2 regions of the Delftia sp. K82 genome follow, and region 2 is predicted to be linked to the other one. Evidence: riboswitches for the same ligand, from Rfam matches in the RefSeq annotation. Region 2 holds a riboswitch; the other holds the start of a gene.

Region 1 (4,882 bases), on a different contig from region 2:
TGGCAGGCTTCATGGAGCGCGGGGCGCAGCAGGGCCTCTTGCGGCCCGCCGTGCCCGTGCGCCTGGCCGCGCAGCTGCTGCTGGATGCCGTGGAAAGCGATGCGCTGCGCTTTGCGCTGGCGGTGACGCCGCAAGAAGACGCGGGGGCGGATGAAGGGGTCGATGTGCTGCATCCCGCCTTGCTGGCCTGCCTTCTTGGAGGCGAGGCACGGGGGGACGCGACATGAGGCACGCCACCGGCAGGGGCGCCCGCCTGGCGGGGCTGGACCTGGCGCGCTACCTGGCGCTGGCAGGCATGGTGTTCGTCAACTTCAAGCAGGCCATGCATCCCGCGCTGCAGGAGCCGGGCTGGCTGCTGTCGTTCTTCCATTTTCTGGAGGGCAAGGCCTCGGCCACCTTCGTGGTGCTGGCGGGACTGGGCCTGGTGCTGGCCACGCGCTCGCTGGAGCCGGCCACGGCGCGCCTCTGGACACTGCGCCGCGCGCTGTTCCTGCTGGTGGCCGGGGGCATGAACCTGCTGATCTTTCCGGCCGACATCATTCACTACTACGCGGTGTATTTCGTGCTGGCCATCGCCTGGCTGCAGGCCGGCGCACGGGCGCTGCTGGCCGGCATGGCGGCAGTGGCCGTGCTGTCCGCATGGGCCTTGCTGCAGCTGGACTACAGCCAGGGCTGGGACTGGGCGAGCCTGTCCTACCAGGGTCTGTGGGAGCCGGCCGGCTTTGCGCGCAACCTGCTGTTCAACGGCTTCCATCCGGTGCTGCCCTGGTTTGCGTTCTTCCTCTGCGGCATGCTGCTGGCGCGCCTGCCGCTGGCCGAGCCGCGCGTGCAATGGGGCCTGGTAGCTTCTGGTGTAGCGATGGTGGGCTTGGCCTGCGCCGTCTCGGCACTTGCGGCACAGAGTGAATGGGCTGCCTGGCTGGCCACCGGCCCCATGCCGCCCGGCCCAGCCTACCTGCTGATGGGCCTGGGCTGCGCCAGCATTGCCATCGGCGCCTGCCTGCGGCTGGCCGACCGCTGGCCCGCCGGACCGTGGCGCGGCCTGCTGCCGGCCGGGCGCATGACGCTGACCCTGTACCTGGCACACATCCTCATCGGCATGGGCCTGCTGGAAGCCATGGGCGCGCTGGACGGTTCACGCAGCCTGCGCGAAGTGGCCGTGGCCGCCGCGCTGTACGTGATCATCGCCAGCCTGGCCGCCTGGGCCTGGAGCAAGAAGGTGGCGCAGGGGCCCGTGGAGTGGGTGATGCGGCGGCTGACGGCACTGGATTGATCCACAGTTTGGAAATTGCGCTCGAATGAAGTCATCGTTTTGATGGCCGCAATGCCTTGTTTGTCTACACTTGCCCCCATTCAAAAATGGGGGAGATTCAATGGCTGAGGCGGTTTACAAGAAATGGCTCAGGGCTGTGATCGGCCTGCAATGCCTGTTGATCCTGGCCTTTGTCTTTCGGGGTTGGCTGTTGCCCGACCCATTGGGCCCCAGGCTTCCCTCAATCCAAGGCAATACAGTGTGGATTCAAAGCCATGGCGCTTTGCATCAGTTTGATCGGCAGGGCACACGCCTGCAGCGTCTGGAGTTGGCGCAATTGGGTTTGACCCCATCGGTCAGCAGCCTTCAGTTCATTGGCGAGAAGACGCTTTGGGCGCATGACCAGGGACGTGTGCATCGCTGCGATCTGGCAATGCAGCGCTGCGTGGCGCTGGATCTGCCCGATTTGTCCACACGCGGTGGTTATCGCTGGATGCGGGTAACGGCCGATGAAGCGCAGATTGTGGTCTCCGACGCATCCAATCACCGCGTTCTCGTTTACCAGCGCGACGCCGCTTCCAGTGCAGCGCAAGCCTATGTGCTGCTCAGGACCTACAGCGAAGGCCTGCGCTTTCCGAATCAGACGCTGCAGGTAGGCGAGCGCATGTGGGTGGCCAATACCAACCGCCATCAGATTGCGCAAATCGATACGGCACAGAGCACCCAGGCCGCGCCTGCCGTATTTCCCGTGGAATATGCGGGCCTGCGTTCCGGGCGCCGCTTCCCGTTCGCCATGCAGCTGGATGGCCAGCAGCGTTTGTGGGTGCTGGTGGCAGACTCGAGCATGCGGGGAGCAGATCTGCTGTTGATGGATTCCCAGTTGAGGCCTGACCGGGTGATGCCGCTTTCGCCCGACCAGGACCCGAACGCCATCGCCATGGTGGGTCAGGAGTTGTTGCTGCCGGACATGACCCAATTCACCGTCCATCGCGTGGATCTGGACGGCCGCGTGCTGGAGCCTTTCGGGGATGCTCCATTCCGCGGCGAACTGGCGTCTGCCCGCTCGTCCTATGAATGGGGCAGGCGGTTGCCTTCGTTCCTGCTGGGCAGCATCGGGGTATTGATGGCTCTGGGACTGTGGCTTGCCTGGAAGGCGGGGGAATTGCGCCAATTGGGCGGCAAGCGCTGGCAGGAAGTGGGCGACACCGAAGCCTCCAGCGCGGTCGTGGTTTCCTCACCGTCCCAGCACGCCGCGCAGGCTTCTCAAGCCTCGGAAGGAAAGCCGCTGGTCACTTCGGTCACGGCGCTTGCGGGCAGCACCGTGAAGCGCAGGCGTGCGCTTGCCATGGTTGGCGTTCTGCATTGCCTGGTCGCTGGCGGGATGGTCTACTGGTTCTTGCCGCTTTTGCACCAGCGCGACTGCGGTCCGGACAAATCGTGCGATCCAACGGGCATGCTCGGTGTCCTGTTGGTGCTTTTGGCCGTGTTGCCGCTGAGTCTGTATGCATGGCTCTGGCGCAAGCTCAAGCAGCTGGAGACCATGCGCATAGCCACGGACGGGCATCGGATCGCGGTACGCATGGCACGCAGGACCCGCAAATTCGATGCCAGTCGCGTCACCTGCACGCGCCAGCATCTGTGGATGGGCCTTCGCGCCATTCCCCTGCGACTCAATGGCAGTCCCCTGTTCGACGAGGCCGCGTTCAGGCGCGAGATCCTGGCGCGGTTGCCGCAGCTGCAGGTGCGCGATGGCGCCTGGGACTTCGCCGTGGCACGCCACTTCTGGTCCAACAGTGGTGTGCTGGGCAAGGCCTTGGTGCTGCTGTATGTCGCGACCTTGTTGGGTTTTGGGGTTCGCCTGCTGGCCTGACGGGGTTGGCGACCCTGCTGTAAGATAGCCCTCCGCTCCGGGGTGCACGCCAGTGCTGAGATCCACACCCGAGAACTTGAACCGGGTCATTCCGGCGGAAGAAGAGCTTGCACCCCTGCGTGGCCGCCCATGCGCCACGGGCGGGGGAGCCTTCGGAGCATCACGTCCCAGCTCTCGAAGGAATTCCATGGACAAGGCCCGGCCCCAGGCGGCTTCTCTGGTCGCAGACCTGCTTGCATTCATTGCCATGGACGGCTGCACCGACGAGCAGTTCGACGCACTGGCCCTGCGGCTGTTCGCCTACCAATACGAATCGAATGCGCCGTTTCGCAGCTTCTGCCAGCGGCGCGGCGCCACGCTGCGCAATGTGAAGACCTGGAGCGACATTCCCGCCGTGCCGATTGACGCGTTCAAGGCCATGGAGCTGCGCAGCGAGCCGGCCTCGCCCACGGAGCGCGTGTTCATGACCAGCGGCACCACGGGCCAGGCCAAGGGACTGTCTTCGCGCGGGCGCCACTTCCATCCCGCGCTCGATGTCTACGATGCGTCGATGACGCGCAACTTCGCGCAGCGCTTCATGGCCGGACACGAGCGCCTGCCCATGGGCATCCTCTTTCCCGACGAGCAGGCCATGCCCAACTCTTCGCTGGCCCACTACCTGGCGCTGGCCAAGACGGAATTCGGCACTCCCGACAGCCGCTACTTCCTCACCCCCGACGGCCTGGACATGCCCGGCCTGTGCGCCGTGCTGGAGGAATCCGAGCGCAGCGGCCGCCCCTATGCGCTGCTGGGCGCCAGCTTCAGCCTGGTGCATGTGATGGATGCGCTGCGCGAGCAGGGCCGCAGCTTTTGCCTGCCGCCGGGCAGCCGCATCCTGGACACGGGCGGCTACAAGGGCCAGTCGCGCGAGCTGCCGCTGGAGGATTTCTACGCCGACCTGTCCCGGCTGCTGGGCGTGCCGCGCAGCCACTGCATCAACATGTACGGCATGACCGAGTTGAGCACGCAGTTCTATGACGACGGCAATGCCACGCTGCCCTCGGTCAAGTCGGGGCCGCACTGGATACGCTCGCGCCTGGTCGAACCCGTCACCGGCCGCAGTGTGGCGCCCGGCGAGCGCGGCATTCTCGTGCACTGCGACCTGGCCAACTACAACGCGGTCACCACCATCCTCACCGAGGACGTGGGCCTGTGGGCCGGCCATGGCGAGAACAGCGGTTTCCTGTTGCTGGGGCGTGCCGAGGGCGCAGCGGCCAAGGGCTGCTCGCTGGCGGTCGATGAATTCGTGAAGGCCGCTGCTGCATGAACATCGAGCGGATCACGGCTGGCTACCTGCCCGAACTGCCTGGTTTGCGCGAGGACGAGGTGCAGTGGCATGTGCTGCCCTTCGAACGCGGTGGCGTGCGGCTGGAAGTCTCCGTGCCCCTGCTGACCGGCCCGCAGATGCATGCGCTGGCAGCCCATGTGCGCCGTGCCGCCGACCGCCACCTCAGGGCCATGCCCGTGGCCGAGATCATCGATGCCATCGACCGCGCCATTGCCCGCCTGCTGGACCGCAGCGATCCCTATCGGCGCCAGGCCGAGACCTGGCTGCCCGTGGTCAGCGGCTATGACGCCGACATGGTGCGCCTGGGGCTGACGGGCTTCTTCAAGACCTTTCGCGCCGCGCAGCTGCGGCGCTTCGTGGCCGAGGACTTTGCCAACCCGGCCGTGCTCGACGGCTTCCAGCCCGCGCCCAAGGGCGGCGCGGTGCGTGCCTT
Region 2 (4,882 bases):
TGCCGCTGCGCACTTGGCTGGACGCCCAGGAGCGCCGCCGCGCAGCGCAGCTGGCCCTGTCCGCGCTGCACCTGGCACGCCTGCAGAACCAGCTCACGCTGCACAAGGCCCTAGGCGGAGGGTGGCCGGCTTCCTGAAGCCACCACCCAGGGTCCGCCAGAGTCAGAACGAATGCGCCATGCCCACGTAGAAGCCGGTCTGGCTGCCGCCCGGCGCCGGGTTGTTGTTGGTGGTCTCCACCGAGAAGTTCGCATTGCCGCCATTGCGCACATTGCCCACGCTGGCGTACAGCAGCGTGCGCCTGGACAGCGCGTAGTCGGCGCCTGCCATGAACAGGTTGGCGCTGCCGCCGCCGTTGTTGACCGTGGTGCGGTAGCCCGCCCCGATCAGCGTCAGCGGGCCTGACACCTTGTAGCGCGCGCCCATCCAGTACTGCCGCGCCTTGTTGGGCACGCCAGCCGCGCTGTCGGGCGCGGACAGCTGCTCATAGCCCGCGAACAGCTTGAGCGCGGACAGCGTCACCGTGCCGCCCAGCGTCAGGTTGCGGGAGGTGGTGTAGAGATCGCTGAAGCGGCCATTGGCATCGCGGGCCACATCGTAGATGGCGCGCAACTCGAACGTGGGCGCGGTATAGGACACGGACAGCGCATCCTTGCGCAGCCGCGATGCGCCCTGCGGCTGCTCGCCCAGACCGGTCAGCGCCAGCACGCGCAGGCCGCCCCAGCTGGGCGTTTCGTACGAGATCATGTTGTCATGCCCGCCCCAGTTGCGCCCCCGCACCAGCGTGGCCGAGCCGATGAACTGCTGGCCCGTGGGGTCCAGCGCCCAGTGCGCATCCGAGATCGACAGGTCCTTGCCCAGCTTCAGCGTGCCCCAGCCGCTGCGCAGGCCCACGAAGGTGCGGCGGTTGAAGAAACCTGCGCCGTTGAACCTGGCATCGTCGATGCTGAAGCCCGACTCCAGCGTGAACAGCGCATGCAGCCCGCCGCCCAGGTCCTCCTCCCCCTTGAAACCCAGCATGCTCGTGCCCCACTGGTTGCCCACCGCCCGCCACAGATTGCCAGAGCCCCCCGTGGCCGGGTCGTACACATTGCTCTGGTAGTCCACCCCCGCGACCACACGCCCATAGAGCGTGACCGAACTCTGGGCCTGGGCCGCCAGGGCCGTGCCCAATGCAAGCGCCGTGCCCAGCCATTGAATGGTTCTTCTAGCCATGTCGTCTCCTCCTCCCGATTGCCAGTTGGCGAAAGCCCTCGCCACGAGGGCCAGGGCGTACTGAAATCCTTGCCGGCCACGCGTGAAAACTGCGGCCGTGCAGTCAGCGCGTTCTTGTTCTTGTGCCTGCGAAGCCTGCGGGGCAACGCCGGTAACGGCTGGCCATGGAATTCTCGGTGGGAGAAGGTGGCTGGAGATAAACGATTCGGCGACGGACTGATCCTCAGCCATCACGGACCGCTAGGTGTTTTCCCAAGGAAAGGCCGCCGCGCCATCCACGGCGGCCACCGGGCCGCGCATTGCACGCAGCCCGGACCGGCTCAATGCCGCGCGATCAACGCGCCGTCGTATCGCTGCTGGCCGCCACGATGGGGATATAGAACTCCCCGCCCGCACGGTTGAATTCCTCGGCCTTGGCCTGCATTCCGGCGGCAATGCCTTCCTGCTCGGCAACGCCCTTGGCAGCGGCGAATTCGCGCACTTCCTGGGTGATCTTCATGGAGCAGAACTTGGGGCCGCACATGGAGCAGAAGTGCGCCACCTTGGCGCTGTCCTTGGGCAGGGTTTCGTCGTGGTAGGCCTGGGCGGTGTCGGGGTCCAGGCCCAGGTTGAACTGGTCCTGCCAGCGGAAGTCGAAGCGGGCCTGGCTCAGCGCGTCGTCGCGGGCGCGGGCGCCGGGGTGGCCCTTGGCGACGTCGGCCGCGTGGGCCGCGATCTTGTACGCGATGATGCCCTGCTTGACGTCGTCGCGGTCGGGCAGGCCCAGGTGTTCCTTGGGCGTGACGTAGCACAGCATGGCGGTGCCGAACCAGCCGATCATGGCCGCGCCGATGGCGCTGGCGATGTGGTCGTAGCCGGGGGCGATGTCGATGGTCAGCGGGCCCAGGGTGTAGAACGGCGCCTCGTGGCAGTGCTTGAGCTGCTCGGTCATGTTGGCCTGGATCATGTGCATGGGCACATGGCCGGGGCCTTCGATCATGGTCTGCACGTCGTGCTTCCAGGCCAGCTGGGTCAGCTCGCCCAGGGTCTTGAGTTCGGCGAACTGGGCCTCGTCATTGGCGTCCGAGGCGCTGCCGGGGCGCAGGCCGTCGCCCAGCGAGAAGCTGACGTCGTACTGCTTCATGATGTCGCAGATGTCCTCGAAGTGCTCGTACAGGAAGCTCTCGCGGTGGTGGGCCATGCACCACTTGGCCATGATGGAGCCCCCGCGCGAGACGATGCCCGTGCGGCGCTGGGCCGTGAGGTGGATGTAGGCCAGGCGCACGCCGGCGTGGATGGTGAAGTAGTCCACGCCCTGCTCGGCCTGCTCGATCAGGGTGTCGCGGAAGATGGGCCAGGTCAGGTCCTCGGCGATGCCGCCCACTTTCTCCAGCGCCTGGTAGATGGGCACGGTGCCGATGGGCACGGGCGAGTTGCGGATGATCCAGTCGCGCGTGGTGTGGATGTTCTTGCCGGTGGACAGGTCCATCACGTTGTCCGCGCCCCAGCGGATGGCCCAGACCAGCTTCTCGACCTCTTCCTCGATGCTGGAGGTGACGGCCGAGTTGCCGATGTTGGCGTTGATCTTGACCTTGAAGTTGCGCCCGATGGCCATGGGCTCGATCTCGGGGTGGTTGATGTTGGCCGGGATGATGGCGCGGCCGCGCGCCACTTCGTCGCGCACGAACTCGGGCGTGATGATCTTGGGGATGGCGGCGCCCAGGCCGTTGCCGGCCAGGCGCGCCTCGCGCGCGGCGTCCTGCTGGTACTCGGCCATCCATTCGCGGCGGCCGTTCTCGCGCAGGGCCACGTATTCCATCTCGGGCGTGATGATGCCCTTGCGCGCGTAGTGCATCTGTGTGACGTTTCCGCCGCTCTTGGCGCGGCGCGGTTGGCGCTGCAGCGATGCGGCCTCGGCCCGCAGGCGGGCCACGCGCTCGTCTTCCTCGCCGCGCTTGCCGCCGTCGTCCAGGGCCTGGCGCAGGCGGCCGGCGTAGTACTCGCTGTCGCCGCGCGACTCGATCCAGGCATTGCGCACGCCTGGCAGGCCGCTGCGCACGTCGATGGCCACGGCCGGGTCAGTGTAGGGGCCCGAGGTGTCATAGACGCTGACCTGCTCGCCATTGGTCAGCTGGATATCGCGCACGGGCACGTTGAGGCCGCTGTGCAGGCTGCCTTGCAGATAGCTCTTGGTGGAGGCCGGGAACGGCTTGCGCGACTGCGCCAGCAGGTCGGAAAAACGCTGTGCGTCTGGAGCTTCGCCGGCTGCGGGGGTGAAGATGGAATCGGGAGCGTTCATGTCGGGTTCCTTGCGTTCAAAGCGTCGATCAACAACGCTCCGGGAACCGGACACTCCTTGGGCTGTGCCAAAGGCCGCGCACCGGGCTATGCCAGTGTGGGCCTGCCAGGGCCGTATGGCCTTGGCCCCTGGTTGCCACGCACGCCAAGGCGCACGAGCAGCCTTGGTTGGCAAGGGTCGATGTGCTTCGGATGGTGGCCTGCCAGGCCGTTGCGGCCCTGCGTGTATCCGCCGTGGCGGATTTCCATCCTCTGACTTCGGCCCCGCTTCAGGGTCCCGCTCTTCTTCCGCCGGTATCAACCGGATCAAGTTCGTCGGGTTCGCCGCCTGGCCCATGCAGCGCATGGACCGGTTGGCATCTCAGTGCATCAGCACACCCCGGAGCAGAGCGCAGTATAGGGGATGGCAAGGCGCCCTTGCCCTGCGGGTTTGCCCAGGGGCCTTGAAAGCCCTGCTCAGTCGAAGCCGCGCATCTGCGCCCATTCGGCCACCGGTGCGCGCGTGGCGCGCCAGCCGTTGATGGGTGCTTCCTTGTCCTCGTAGCCCAGCGCAATGCCGAAGGCCACGTGGTAGCCCTCGGGCAGCGCCAGCGCCTGGGTCACGGCATCGTTGTAGCGGCGCCAGAAGCCCTGGGCGCAGGTGGCCAGGCCATTGGCGCAGGCCAGCAGCATGAAGGACTGCAGGTAGATGCCCAGGTCCACCCATTGCGGCAGGCCCATGCGCTCGTCCACCGCCACGATCAGGCCCACGGGCGCGCCGAAGAACTGGCCGTTGCGCGCCAGCTGCTCCAGCCGCGCGGGCTTGTCATCGCGCGGAATGCCCAGCGACTGGTACAGCTCCTCGCCATTGGCAAAGCGCCGGCTGCGGTAGGGCTCCCAGAGGTTGGGCGGGTAGGACAGGCCGGGCTGGGCGTCCTGGGGCTCGGCTTCGGCAACGGCGGTCAGCAGTTGCTGCAGCGGCTCGCCCGTCAGCGCCAGCACGCGCCAAGGCTGCAGGTTGCCGCCCGAGGCCGCTTGTGCCGACTGTTCCATCAGGGAGCGCACCAGCGCCGCATCGGGCGACTGGGGCAGGAAGGCGCGCACGGAGCGGCGCGCATGCAAGGCCTGTTCAACGTTCATGCTGGTCGGAGTCTCCGGTCTTCTTGGGGGATCTTGGGGATCTTTGGTGATCTTGTGCAGGCCTACTTGCCCATGATCTGGTCGATCTTGTCCTTCTGGAAGGCCTGCGGGCGCTCGGACTCGCAGGGCACGCAGTCGCCCACCTTGCTGCCGGCCGAGAGCTTGGCAATGGCCTCCCACAGCAGCGCAATCTGCTGCTCGTGCGCGGCCGCGCCATCGCTCAGGCCGCGCATGGCCTGGGCCACGGGGTCCATTTCCTGGGTGATGCCGT

The links. Region 2 has a riboswitch for thiamine pyrophosphate ahead of thiC (phosphomethylpyrimidine synthase ThiC). Riboswitches for the same ligand answer to the same signal wherever they lie in the genome.
Region 1: linked by a shared signal. The riboswitch ahead of KDK82_RS06280 (long-chain-fatty-acid--CoA ligase) and the one ahead of thiC (phosphomethylpyrimidine synthase ThiC) in region 2 are both predicted to bind thiamine pyrophosphate.

What each region holds. Positions count from the first base shown of each region.
Region 1 covers NZ_MYFL01000001.1:1,454,222-1,459,103, forward strand. The annotation lists gene KDK82_RS06265 (TetR/AcrR family transcriptional regulator) at 1-227, shown strand, start outside; gene KDK82_RS06270 (DUF418 domain-containing protein) at 224-1,273, shown strand; gene KDK82_RS06275 (YncE family protein) at 1,374-3,122, shown strand; TPP riboswitch at 3,151-3,242, shown strand; gene KDK82_RS06280 (long-chain-fatty-acid--CoA ligase) at 3,310-4,428, shown strand; gene KDK82_RS06285 (acyl-CoA reductase) at 4,425-4,882, shown strand, end outside.
Region 2 covers NZ_MYFL01000005.1:283,730-288,611, reverse strand. The annotation lists gene KDK82_RS28160 (efflux transporter outer membrane subunit) at 1-137, shown strand, start outside; gene KDK82_RS28155 (porin) at 163-1,215, opposite strand; gene thiC (phosphomethylpyrimidine synthase ThiC) at 1,550-3,493, opposite strand; TPP riboswitch at 3,759-3,884, opposite strand; gene KDK82_RS28145 (nitroreductase) at 3,949-4,611, opposite strand; gene cysE (serine O-acetyltransferase) at 4,674-4,882, opposite strand, start outside.